Regions from separate parts of the Dactylosporangium salmoneum genome, predicted to be linked through region 2. Evidence: riboswitches for the same ligand, from Rfam matches in the RefSeq annotation. Region 2 holds a riboswitch; each other region holds the start of a gene.
The links. Region 2 has a riboswitch for cyclic di-AMP ahead of ABD352_RS41245 (C40 family peptidase). Riboswitches for the same ligand answer to the same signal wherever they lie in the genome.

Region 1 (3,881 bases), on a different contig from region 2:
TTGTTCCAGACGCCCGCCTTGTCGAGGTACACGATCCGCAGCAATCCGCCGGGCGCGGCGAGGGCGTCGTCGACCTGCTCCTGCCCCTCGGCGACGAGCACCTTGGCGCCGTCGTCCGCGACGGTGGCCCCGAGCGCCGCGGCCGCGACGGCGGCGTAGAGCCACTCCGGCCGGTTCTGCGAGCGGATCGCGACGCGGTCGCCCGGGCCGACGCCCAGGGCCCGCAGCCCGAGCGCCACCGCCCGGGCGGTCTGCCAGTACCGGGCCCAGGTGATCTCGCGCCAGATGCCGCGGTGCTTCTCCCGCAGGGCGACCCGGTCCGGATCCCGCCCGGCCCGGTCCCGCACGAGCGTGGCCAGGGTCATCGCGCACCCCCCGGATCGGCCGCGGTGTCCCGGACGCCCAGGTAGGCGCGGATCACGTCGGGGTTGGCCTGCACCTCCTGCGGCGTGCCGCAGGCCACCGGCACGCCGAAGTCGACCACCAGGACCCGGTCGGCGAGGTCCATGACCAGGCCCATGTCGTGCTCGACGAGGATCATCGAGATGCCCAGCTCGTCGCGGATGTCGAGGATGTAGCGGGCCATGTCCTCGGTCTCCTCGAGGTTCATCCCGGCCACCGGCTCGTCGAGCAGCAGCAGCTTCGGCTCCATGGCGAGCGCCCGGCCCAGCTCGACGCGCTTCTGCACGCCGTACGGCAGCAGCCCGACCGGCTGCCGGCGCCACCGACCCAGCTCGAGGAGGTCGACGATCTCCTCGACCCGGGCCCGGTTGGCCAGCTCCTCGCGCCGGGCCCGGCCGACCCAGGCGATGGCGGCCAGGGTGCCGTAGCGCATGTGGTGGTGCCGGCCGAGCATGAGGTTCTCCACGACGTCGAGCTGGCGGAACAGCTCGACGTTCTGGAAGGTGCGGGCCACGCCGCGGCGGGCCACCCGGTCGGGCCGCTCGCCGGTGATGTCCACGCCGCCGAGCAGGACCCGGCCCTCCTGCGGGCGGTACACCCCGGAAATCACGTTGAAGATGGACGTCTTGCCGGCGCCGTTGGGCCCGATGACGGCGAACAGCTCGTCGGCCCCGACGGTGAAGTCGACCCCGTCGATCGCCTTGACCCCGGCGAAGCTCAGCCGCACGCCGCTGAAGGTGAGCACGTCGCTCATGCCGTCCACCGCTTCCGCCGCTTGTAGTACTTGACGTCGCGGAAGGAATGGGCGGCGTGCGCGCCGAGGTAGAACTCCCTGATGTCGTCGTCGGCGAGCAGTTCGGCGGCCGGCTTGTCCAGCACGACCCGGCCGTTCTCCAGCACGTACCCGTGCTCGGCCACCGACAGCGCCATGGCCGCGTTCTGCTCGACCAGCAGCACCGCCGTGCCGGCCCGGTTGATCTCCACGATCAGGTCCCGGACCTGCTCCACCATGCGCGGGGCGAGGCCCAGGCTGGGCTCGTCGAGCAGCAGGTAGGCCGGGCCGGACATGAGCGCCCGGCCCATCGCCAGCATCTGTTGCTCGCCGCCGGAGAGGTATCCGGCGACCGCGCCGCGCCGCTGCTTCAGGACCGGGAAGAGCTCGTACATCCGCGCGAGCGTGTCGGCCGCCCCGCGCCGCCGGGTGTGTGCCCCGAGCCGCAGGTTCTCCTCCACCGTCAGCTCGGCGAACGTGCGCCGGCCCTCCATGACCTGGCTCACCCCGCGGCGCACGATCGCGGCCGGGCGCAGCCGGTGGATCGGCGCGCCGGCGAGGGTGACGGACCCGCGCGCGACGGTCCCGTGGTGCACGCCGAGCAGCCCGGACAGGGCACGCAGCAGGGTGGTCTTGCCGGCGCCGTTCGCGCCGAGCAGGGCGACGATCCGGCCCTCCGGGACGGCGAGGTCGACGCCCCGCAGGACGAGCATCACGTCGTCGTAGACGACCTCGAGGTTCTGGACCCGTAGCACGTTCGGACCCCCGAACTATTTGCATCGTCGGTGTAAGAAGTTACGTGTATTTAACCCGTTCCCTGGACAGAATCAAGCCCCAGATCGATGCGTTGCCGACGTCCTGTCACTGTGCGATGCACACAGCCAACCCCCGGTAATACGGACTTTTATACGCAATACCGATCGATGAGGACACGCGGCTTCCACCCGGCGGATGATCACGTTAAGTTAGGCTCTGGCCTGCTCGGCAGTCCGTCATCCACCCCGGATGGCGCCGGGCAAGCGCCGCCGAATCGAGTTCGGCGCGCCGGGCGGATCCATCGACGGCGCGTGATCGAACCGGGGACCCAGAGTGTTCGTGGGGTGAATCCGCAGCGCGCTGCGGTAGGGCGTTTTCCTTCCCGCCCGAACCCGTCAGCTAACCCGGTAGGCGGTAGTCGGTGAAGAAGGGTCATCCTTCCTTGTCCACTGGACACCGGGCCCACCGGTCGGTGCTGCGAACCCTCCTGCTCGGGTTCGTGATGCTCGCGGTGCTCGCACCGAGCACGGTCGCGCACGCCGATCCCACGCTGGCAGAGATCGAGGCCCAGCTCGACAAGTCGAACCAGGACCTCGAGGCCACGATCGAAGCGTGGAACGGCATCAACGCCGACCTGGCGACCACCCAGGCCAAGGTGGCCGACCTGCAGGCGAAGCTCAAACCGCTGCAGGACGGGGTCGACGCGACCAGCGCCAACGTCGAGCAGTTCGCGATCGCCCAGTTCAAGACGGCCGGCAACATGCAGGCCCTCTCGGCCATCCTCAACGCCCGTGACACAGGCTCCCTCATGGATCAGATGTCCATGCTGCAGCAGATCACGCACAGTCAGCAGAAGGACATCGAGAACTACCGCAACGCCAAGAGCAAGTACGACAGCGAGAAGCAGCAGCTCGACGAGCTGCTCGCCGCGCAGACCACGCAGAAGTCGGACATCGAGAACAAGCGCAAGCTGATCGAGGGCGACATCAAGAAGCTGCAGGATCTGCAGAAGAAGGCCACCGCCGCGGGCTCCAAGAAGGTCAACCCGCCGGCGTACAACCCGGGCACACTGCCCCCCGCCTCCGGCAAGGCCGGCGCCGCCGTGGCATACGCCAAGGCGCAGCTGGGCAAGCCGTACGTGTTCGGCGCCGCCGGACCGAACAGCTTCGACTGTTCGGGTCTGACCATGGCCGCCTGGAAGGCCGCGGGCGTGAGCCTCACGCACCAGGCGTCCCGGCAGTTCTCGGAGATCGCGGCGCACTACAGGACGAGCACGCTTCCGTTCGACAAGCTGGAACCAGGCGACCTGATCTTCTACAACGGCCTCGGCCACGTCGGGATCTACGTCGGGAACAAGTCGATCATCCACGCGCCGCACACCGGCACGGTCGTGCAGTACGCCTCGGCCACCGTGGACAGCGTGTACGGCTGGGCGCGCCCGCAGTAGCGCTCCCCCACCCGCTTCACCAAGACGCCATGCCCTTCATGATGGAGGGCATGGCGTCTTGGGATCCGGGGCAGTACAACCGTTTCGCCGAGGAGCGGGCGCGGCCCTTCCACGAGCTCGTCGCGCGCATCCCGACCACCGCGGCGGTCGCCGTGGCCGACGTCGGCTGCGGGCCGGGCAACATGACCGCGACCCTGGCCGAGCGCTGGCCCGACGCCGCCGTCCTCGGCCTCGACTCCTCGCCGGACATGATCGCGGCGGCGGAGCGGTTCAAGTCGCCGCAGCTGCGGTTCCAGCTCGCCGACGCCTCGACCTGGCGCCCCCAGCGGGGATCACTCGACGTGATCGTGGCCAACGCCTCGCTGCAGTGGGTCGACGACCACGAGACGCTGCTGCCGGCCTGGGCGGCGGCGCTCGACGACGGCGGCACGCTCGCCTTCCAGGTGCCGATCGCCGGCTACGACCCGGGCTTCGCCGCGATCGCGCAGCGGCCACACTGGGCCG
Region 2 (3,881 bases):
GCTCCAAGGAGTCGCTGCTCGGGGCGGTCCGCGCCGCCGCCGACGCCGGCACCGGGGTGCTCATGGTCTCCGACGAGCTCGACGACCTGCGCCACTGCGACCGGGTCCTCGTCATGTTCCACGGGCGGGTCACCGCCGAGCTGCAGGCAGGTTGGAGCGACACCGACGTGGTCGCCGCCGTCGAAGGAGTCTCCGCATGACCACCACGCTTCCCGCTGGGGAAATGCCCGTCCGGCGGCGCGCCGTGCCGAGGCTGGCCCGGATGCGCGACCTGGCGCTCGTGCCGGCGATCGTCGCGCTGCTCGTCGTCGGCGCGCTCATCGACCCGGTCTTCCTGACCCGGGCCAACCTCGTCAACGTGCTGCAGCAGCAGACCGAGCTGTCGCTGCTGGTGCTCGCCGAGACGCTCATCCTCATCGGCGGGCGCTTCGACCTGTCGCTGGAGTCGACCGTCGGGCTCGCCCCCGCCCTCGGCGTGGCGCTGGTCATTCCGGCCGCCAGCCACGGCCTCGGCACCGAGTGGGCCACCGCCCTGGCCGTGCCGCTGTGCCTGCTCGCCGGCGTGCTCGTCGGCGCGCTGAACGGGGTGCTCATCCTGCGCTTCGGGCTGTCGGCGTTCATCGTCACGCTCGGCATGCTCATCACGCTGCGGGGCGTGCAGATCGGCATCACCGGCGGGCAGAGCCTCTTCGACCTGCCGCCGTCGGTGATGTACCTCGGCAACACCGCCTGGCTGGGCCTGCCCCTGTCGATCTGGGTGTGCGCGGTGATCTTCGCCGCCGGCATCGCCGCGCTCGGCTGGTTCCGCCACGGCCGGGCCGTCTACGCCATCGGCGGCAACACCGACGCCGCCCGGGCCGCCGGCATCCGCACCGACCGGGTCATGTACGCGGTCTTCATGATCGCCGGCCTGCTCGCCGCGCTGGCCGGCCTGCTCATGACCGGCCGCCTCGGCTCCATCGCCGCCGCACAGGGCGACGGCATGATCTTCAAGGTGTTCGCCGCCGCGGTCATCGGCGGCGTGAGCATGAACGGGGGCAAGGGCACCCTCTTCGGCGCCCTGTGCGGCGTGCTCGTGCTCGGCCTGGTCGAGAACGTGCTCACCCTGGCCGGCGTCTCGGCGCAGTGGATTCAGGCGGTGTACGGCCTGGTCATCCTCGTCGCCCTGGTGCTCGCCCGTCTCACGACGGGCCGCGCCCAGGACTGAGCCGCCCGGCCTCAGCGGTGGCCGGTGCCGTTGCAGCCGGTGCAGCGCACGTAGCCGGTGCCGCCGCAGAAGTGGTGGTTCTGGGGGCGGCCGTCGGCGTCGTAGACGTAGCCGCCGTTGCAGGTGTCCGCCTGCTTGCCGCTGCCGCCGCAGCTGCCGCACAACGGGGGCGGCTGCGGCGGCTGCCACGGCTTCGCCGGCTCCCACGGCTGCGCCGGCGGGGGCTCGGAACCGCCGCCGGAGACGTTCCTGCCGCGGCGGTTGCCGGCCACCACACCGACGACGATCGCCAGGATGATGGGGCAGAGGCACACCAGGCCGCAGCCGAACAGCTGACCGAGCGAGTAGGCGTCCATGGGGTCCTCCCGGCCCGGGCACCGCACGAAGTGGCGTGACGATGATGGCGGCGGCAGGCCCGCGCGGCCATAGACCGTGCGGGCGATGGGGCGCGTCCCCCGTTCAGGTTCAGGTCTTCGTTAAGTCCCTCTTAGATCCCCGCTGGGCGGTTTCGCCGCCCGAGCCTTCCCGTTACGTTGGGTCGTGGCCTGGCCGGCCGTCGTCGCCCAAACCCCGGGTGGCCCGGGCAGGCTCCGCCGAGTCGCGTGCGCGCGAGCCGGGGACCCATCAATCCCCATCGGGGTGAATCCGCGGAACCCGCGGTAGGGCGCGCCTTCTTCTCGCCCGAACCCGTCAGCTAACCCGGTAGGCGGCGGGAAGAAGGAACCTGCTGTGTTCAACGGACGGACGGCGCTGCGCGCCGTGGTGGCCGGGCTGGCGGTGGCGGCGATGGTCGCGCCCGCGTGCGCGGCCCACGCGGACCCGTCACCGGAAGAGATCCAGGCCCAGATCGACAAGGGCAACAAGGAAGTCGAGCTCGTCGTCGAGCAGTACAACAAGGTCAACGGCGATCTCGAGGCGACCCAGGCGGCGATCGCGAAGGCGCAGGCCGACCTGGCGCCGCTGCAGACCAGCATGGACGCGGCCCGGGAGAACGCCGGCCGGGTCGCCGTCGGCGCCTACAAGACCGGCGGCAGCCTCGGCACCTGGTCGCTCATGCTCGGGGCGGCCTCGTCCGACAGCTTCACCGACCGGGTCGGCACCCTCGAGCAGATCTCCCGCAGCCAGCAGCGTGACCTCGACGCGTACAGCGCGGCCAAGGGCGCGGTCGATGCGGAGCAGCGGCGGCTCAACGACCAGCTCGCCGCGCAGAGCCGGCAGAAGACCGAGCTGGAGACCCGGCGCAAGCAGATCGAGGGCGACATCGCCCGGCTCGACCAGATGCAGCGCAAGGCCGAGCAGGCCGCCGCCGCGGCGGCCGCGAAGGCCCAGACGAAGACCACCCCGGCCAACCCGGCACCGAACCCGGGTCCGCCGCCGGCGGTCTCCGGCGCGGCCGGCAAGGCGGTCTCCTACGCGTGGGCCCAGCTGGGCAAGAAGTACGTCTGGGGCACCGCCGGGCCGGACACCTTCGACTGCTCTGGGCTGACCATGATGGCCTGGAAGGCGGCCGGGGTGACGCTGCCGCACAACGCGGCCGAGCAGTACTCCCGGGTCAAGCACATCTCCCGCAGCCAGCTCGCCCCCGGTGACCTGGTGTTCTACAACGGGCTCGGGCACGTCGGCATCTACATCGGCAACAACCAGATCATTCACGCGCCGAACAGCCGGACCGTGGTGAAAGTGGCCCCGATCGACATCGACACGCTCTACGGCTACGGCCGCCCGTAACGCCCCGCACCGCCTCCAGCACGGCCCGTCGCACCCGCGGCGGGCCGTGCTGTGTTGTTCAGCTCTTGACGTCCCACATAAACGGGCGTAAACAAAGCTGAAGCAAAACGAAACGGCGGTGAAACCACATCATGTACGCCGAGGAGCGCCAGCAGGCCATCGTGCGGATCGCCCGCGAGCAGGGGCGGGTCGACGTGGCCGGGCTGGCCGACGAGCTCAATGTCACGTCGGAGACGATCCGGCGCGACCTCACCACCCTCGAACGGGCCGGGGTGCTGCGCCGGGTGCACGGCGGTGCCATCCCGGTCGAGCGCATCGGCTTCGAGCCGGCCCTCGCCGCCCGCGACGCCGTGCTCGTCGAGGAGAAGGAGCGCATCGCCAAGCTCGCGCTCGCCGAGGTGCCCGAGGAGGGCGCCATCATCCTCGACGCCGGCACCACCACCATCAAGCTGGCCCACCTGCTGCCGGCCGACCGGGAACTGACCGTGGTGGTCAACTCCCCGGTGATCGCCACGGTCCTCGGCACCCGCACCAACCTCAACGTGCTGCTGCTCGGCGGGCGGGTGCGGGGCAAGACCCTCGCCACCGTCGACGACTGGTCGCTGCGGCCCCTCGCGGACCTGTACGTCGACGTGGCCTTCCTCGGCACCAACGGCATCTCGGTCGAGCGTGGCCTCACCACCCCTGACCCGGCCGAGGCCGCGGTCAAGCGGGCGATGATCCGCGCCGCCCGGCGCACGGTCCTGCTGGCCGACCACACCAAGCTCGGCAACGACTACCTGTCCCGCTTCGGCGATCTGTCCGACCTGGACCTGTTCGTCACCGACAGCCGCGCCGACACCGACCTCGCCGGCGACATCGAGGCCGCCGGCGTCCGGGTGGTGCGGGCATGATCGTCACCGTCACGCTCAACCCCAGCCTGGACCGGGCCATGGAGGTGGGACGG
Region 3 (3,881 bases), on a different contig from region 2:
CGGGCTGGCCCTCGCGGTCGCCGCCGCGCTGCTGCTGACCCGCTCGGTGCTGGCCTCGGCCCGGCGCATCAGCGGCGTGCTGCACGCCGGGGACCGCACCCGGCGCATCGGCGCGAACCCCGACACCAGCGAGATCGGCGACCTGGGCCGGCAGCTGGACCAGATGTTCGAGGCGATGCAGGAGCAGGAGGACCACCTGCAGCGCGAGCGGTCTGCCAAGGAGGCCCAGCTGGTGCGCAACACGGTGCGCCAGCAACTGGCCGAGCAGAGCACCCGCCGGCGGGCCGGGGAGATCCTCGAACAGACCAGCGAGGCGGTGCTCACCGAGCTGCGCAACGTCATGGCCCAGGCCGACGCGGTGCTCGACGCGGCCGACTCGATCGAGCGGCAGGCGTCGTCGGCGCACGAGGTCACCCGTACCGTCGTCGGCCGGGCGTCCACCGTGGACACCGTCGTCGGCGCGGTCAACGCGAGCCTGGGGCGGGTCGACGGGATCGCCACGCTCATCGCCGGCATCGCCGGGCAGACCAACCTGCTCGCGCTCAACGCGACCATCGAGGCGGCCCGGGCGGGCGCCGCCGGGCGCGGCTTCAGCGTCGTGGCCGGCGAGGTGAAGGCCCTGGCCTCCAAGACCAAGGACTCCACCGACGAGATCGCCACCACGGTGGAGGCCCTCGGCGCGGACGCCGCCGCGATGGCCTCGGTCATCGCCGACATGAGCGACGGCGTGGTCTCCGTCGGCGGCGTCACCGCCGAGCTCAACGACGTCTCGGTGCGCCAGCGCGACGTCGTGCACCGGCTGGTGCAGAGCGTCCGCGAGGCGGTCGGCCGGGTCGAGGCGCTCAACCAGGTGACGGACCGCCTCGAGCGGCGCCGGCACAGCCGGGCCGCCGTCGAGGGCCGCACGACGATCCGCGTCGGCGAGCGCAGCCACGACGTGGAGATGCTCGACCTCAGCATCAGCGGGATGCGCTGCTCGATCGTGCCGGAGTGGCACGTGAGCGTCGGCGGCCGGGTCGAGCTGATCCTGGAGCTCGGCGACGAGCGCATCCCGGCCCGCGGCCGCGTCGTGCGCATCATCAACGGCGACTACGGCGAGGAGGCCGGGATCGAGTTCGAACAGCTCGACCCGGCCGCCCAGGCCCGCATCGAGGGCTTCCTGGACCATCTCCTGCGCCTGGAGCCGGCCCAGGAGATGGTCGCCGACTGACGTTTGCCGGGCGCTACGCCGAGTAGCCCCGGGCGGCGATCCAGTTGGCCATGTTCCAGGTCGACATCCAGTAGGTGCGCGGGCCGAACATGCCCGACGGGTCGGCGACCTGCACCGCCCGGCCGCGGTCGCGGTAGCCGACCAGCGTGATGTAGTGGCCGCCGGAGAACTCGTGGTAGACGCCGCTCGCGTCGGTGGCGCCGCCGACGATGTTGGCCACCACGGCCCGCCCGCCGCTCATCGCCGCGACGACGTCGCGCTGCAGCCGCTCGGCCTGGGCGCCGGTGGCCTGCTGGCCCGGGATCCAGTGGGTCTGGTACTCGTCCTTGCCCAGCACCCCGTTCATCGCCCGGGTCACGTCGGCCGCCGAGTTCGTGCCGTTGACCGTGGTACCCAGGCGGGAGGCGACATCGCCCTGCGACATCGAGACGCCAGAGGAGGTCAGCGCCATGCGGGTCGAGGCCGGGCCGCAGTAGTAGTAGTTAGGCTGGAACTGGAAGTCGTAGTCGACGCTGTGCTCCTCCGGCGCGGTCAGCAGCGGGTCCGGGGCGGGCGGGTCTGCCGGTTTGCCGGGGGCGGCGGTGGCAGGTGCGGGCACGGCCGCCGCGGCGACGTGGGCGTCGGCCGGGTCGGACGTCTCGTGGAGCACAGCGGCCGTTGTCACGGCGGCGGCGAGCATGGCGGCCGAGCCGATCAGCGCGGGGATCGGCCGCCTGGCCAACGCACGCCGACCGGCTTCCGCCCTTCGCGCAAGCTTGGGCAGGTCGAGATCTGGGTAGCGCACAGCGGAACTCCTTCCGGTGCCGCCTACCGGGTTAGCTGACGGATTCGGGCGGGAAAGATCGCCCTACCACCGGACCGTGAGGGCCGGCGGATTCACCCCGGGACTGGAATGGGTCCCCGGCTCGCGTACGCGACTCGGCGGATCAGGGCCGGCGCCACCCGTTCGGATGGCAGAGGGTCCGGCCCGGACGCCGCGACATTACTGAGCGGTATCCGGGCCGGGAACTGGGGTCCGAAATGCTGCGACCAGGCGGTCAGACGGCGGCGAGGTCCATGCCCCGGCGGCCGGTCGGGTTGAGATCGGCCAGCTGGAAACGGTCCGGCCAGGCGCGTTCGTAGTGCTCCTCCGGGAAGTCCGACGGGCTCGATCCGGTCTCGAACGCCGCCCGGACGTCCGCCGCGTAGCGCTCGTTGCGCGGGCACCACGGGGCGGCCGGGATGTACATGACGTTGCCCCAGCCGCGCTGGCGCCGCACCGGCGCGACGCTGTGGATCATGTCGCAGTGCCACCACACGGAGTCCCCGGCGCGTACGTCGGGGATGCCCGCCAGCGCCCGCACGAGCAGCGGGTGCCAGCGCTCGTTGGCCGGGAAGACCTGGTTCACCGTCACGCCGCACATGTCGTCCTCGGGCACGTCGGGCAGCAGCGGGCGCAGCATCAGGTACGCCATCGCCGCCGGAATGGGGACGGTGTGCAGGACGCCCTGGTCGTGGTCCATGTCCGACAGCGCGGTCCAGCCCTGGAAGGTGCGGAAGGCCGAGCACATGGTCGAGCCCGGGTACTGCGGCCCGTCGGTGCGGTAGGCCGCGTCCCAGGGGTCGTAGTCCTGCACCGAGCCGTCGAACAGGTGCCGGAACGCCCGCTGGTAGGACTCGGTCATCCACAGGTCGAGCGTCCCCGGGTCGAGATGCGGGTTGAGGCCGGCCGAGTCGGCGCCCTCCGGCCGGCGGCGGATGCGGTCCGGATAGAGCGAGTCGCGGTCCGGGTCGAACCACCGGACCCCTTCCGAGTCGTACTTCCACTGCCGGTTCAGGAACGCCTGGACCCGCGCCATGCGGTCGCTCGTGCGGGCCTGCATCTGGGCCGGGGACCAGTAGATCGGGTAGATCTCAGGCCGCGAGCCGACGGTGCCGAAGAAGTCGTCGCCGGGGCCCCGGTACTGCTCGAAGAAGCGGTTGCCCTCGACGTACTCGACGATGTTGCGATCCCAGCCCAGCGCCTGGTCGCGATCGAAGTGCCCGCGCACGACCACGCAGCCGCGGCGGTGCAGCAGCTCGGCCTGCTCGGCCGGGACGGTGCCGGCGGCGATGTCGGCGTAGTCGATGACCGGCCAGACCTGCTCGCCGCGGGCTCGCGCCGCCTCGATCTGCTCGACCTCGGCCTCGACGCGCCGCTCGACCGCGGCGAAGACCTCCTCCACGGTGCGCCCGGACGCCGCGATGCGGGCCCGGATCGCGGCCTTGACCTCGCGGATCGCGCCGGACAGGTCCGCCGGCGTCTCCTCCCAGTGCGGCAGGGCTGGTGCAGACACGGCCGCCTCCCTCTCGTTCTAGTCAGGACTCCTTATTTGTATTTTCGACGGTACGCACCCGTCCCACTTCTAGGCAAGACTCCTGACTAGAATCGGCACGTGGACGTTGCCAGGCCGTCGCTGGAGCTGGTCCGCTCGCTGACCGACGAGCACGTGCTGCGCGCGCTGATGCGCCACCGCCGCCTGACCCGGGCAGAGCTGGCCGCGCAGACGGGGCTGTCGAAGCCGACCGCGGGCGAGAGCGTGCGCCGCCTGGCCGAGCGCGGCCTGGTCACCGACACCGGCGAGCGCACGCCGGGCGGCCGTGGCCGGGGCAGGGTCGGCGCCTATTACGCCCTGACCCCGGCGGCCGGCGC

Region 1: it holds a riboswitch for cyclic di-AMP, as region 2 does, so the genes downstream of both, ABD352_RS16470 (C40 family peptidase) here and ABD352_RS41245 (C40 family peptidase) in region 2, are expected to answer to the same signal.
Region 3: it holds a riboswitch for cyclic di-AMP, as region 2 does, so the genes downstream of both, ABD352_RS32730 (C39 family peptidase) here and ABD352_RS41245 (C40 family peptidase) in region 2, are expected to answer to the same signal.

What each region holds. Positions count from the first base shown of each region.
Region 1 covers NZ_BAAARV010000025.1:174,604-178,484, reverse strand. The annotation lists gene ABD352_RS16485 (AMP-binding protein) at 1-365, opposite strand, end outside; gene ABD352_RS16480 (ABC transporter ATP-binding protein) at 362-1,156, opposite strand; gene ABD352_RS16475 (ABC transporter ATP-binding protein) at 1,153-1,887, opposite strand; cyclic di-AMP (ydaO/yuaA leader) riboswitch at 2,188-2,359, shown strand; gene ABD352_RS16470 (C40 family peptidase) at 2,373-3,377, shown strand; gene ABD352_RS16465 (methyltransferase domain-containing protein) at 3,428-3,881, shown strand, end outside.
Region 2 covers NZ_BAAARV010000081.1:101,137-105,017, forward strand. The annotation lists gene ABD352_RS41230 (sugar ABC transporter ATP-binding protein) at 1-200, shown strand, start outside; gene ABD352_RS41235 (ABC transporter permease) at 197-1,207, shown strand; gene ABD352_RS41240 (hypothetical protein) at 1,219-1,563, opposite strand; cyclic di-AMP (ydaO/yuaA leader) riboswitch at 1,789-1,931, shown strand; gene ABD352_RS41245 (C40 family peptidase) at 1,937-2,935, shown strand; gene ABD352_RS41250 (DeoR/GlpR family DNA-binding transcription regulator) at 3,067-3,828, shown strand; gene pfkB (1-phosphofructokinase) at 3,825-3,881, shown strand, end outside.
Region 3 covers NZ_BAAARV010000063.1:19,625-23,505, forward strand. The annotation lists gene ABD352_RS32725 (methyl-accepting chemotaxis protein) at 1-1,210, shown strand, start outside; gene ABD352_RS32730 (C39 family peptidase) at 1,224-1,994, opposite strand; cyclic di-AMP (ydaO/yuaA leader) riboswitch at 2,000-2,144, opposite strand; gene ABD352_RS32735 (YbiU family protein) at 2,248-3,525, opposite strand; gene ABD352_RS32740 (winged helix-turn-helix domain-containing protein) at 3,625-3,881, shown strand, end outside.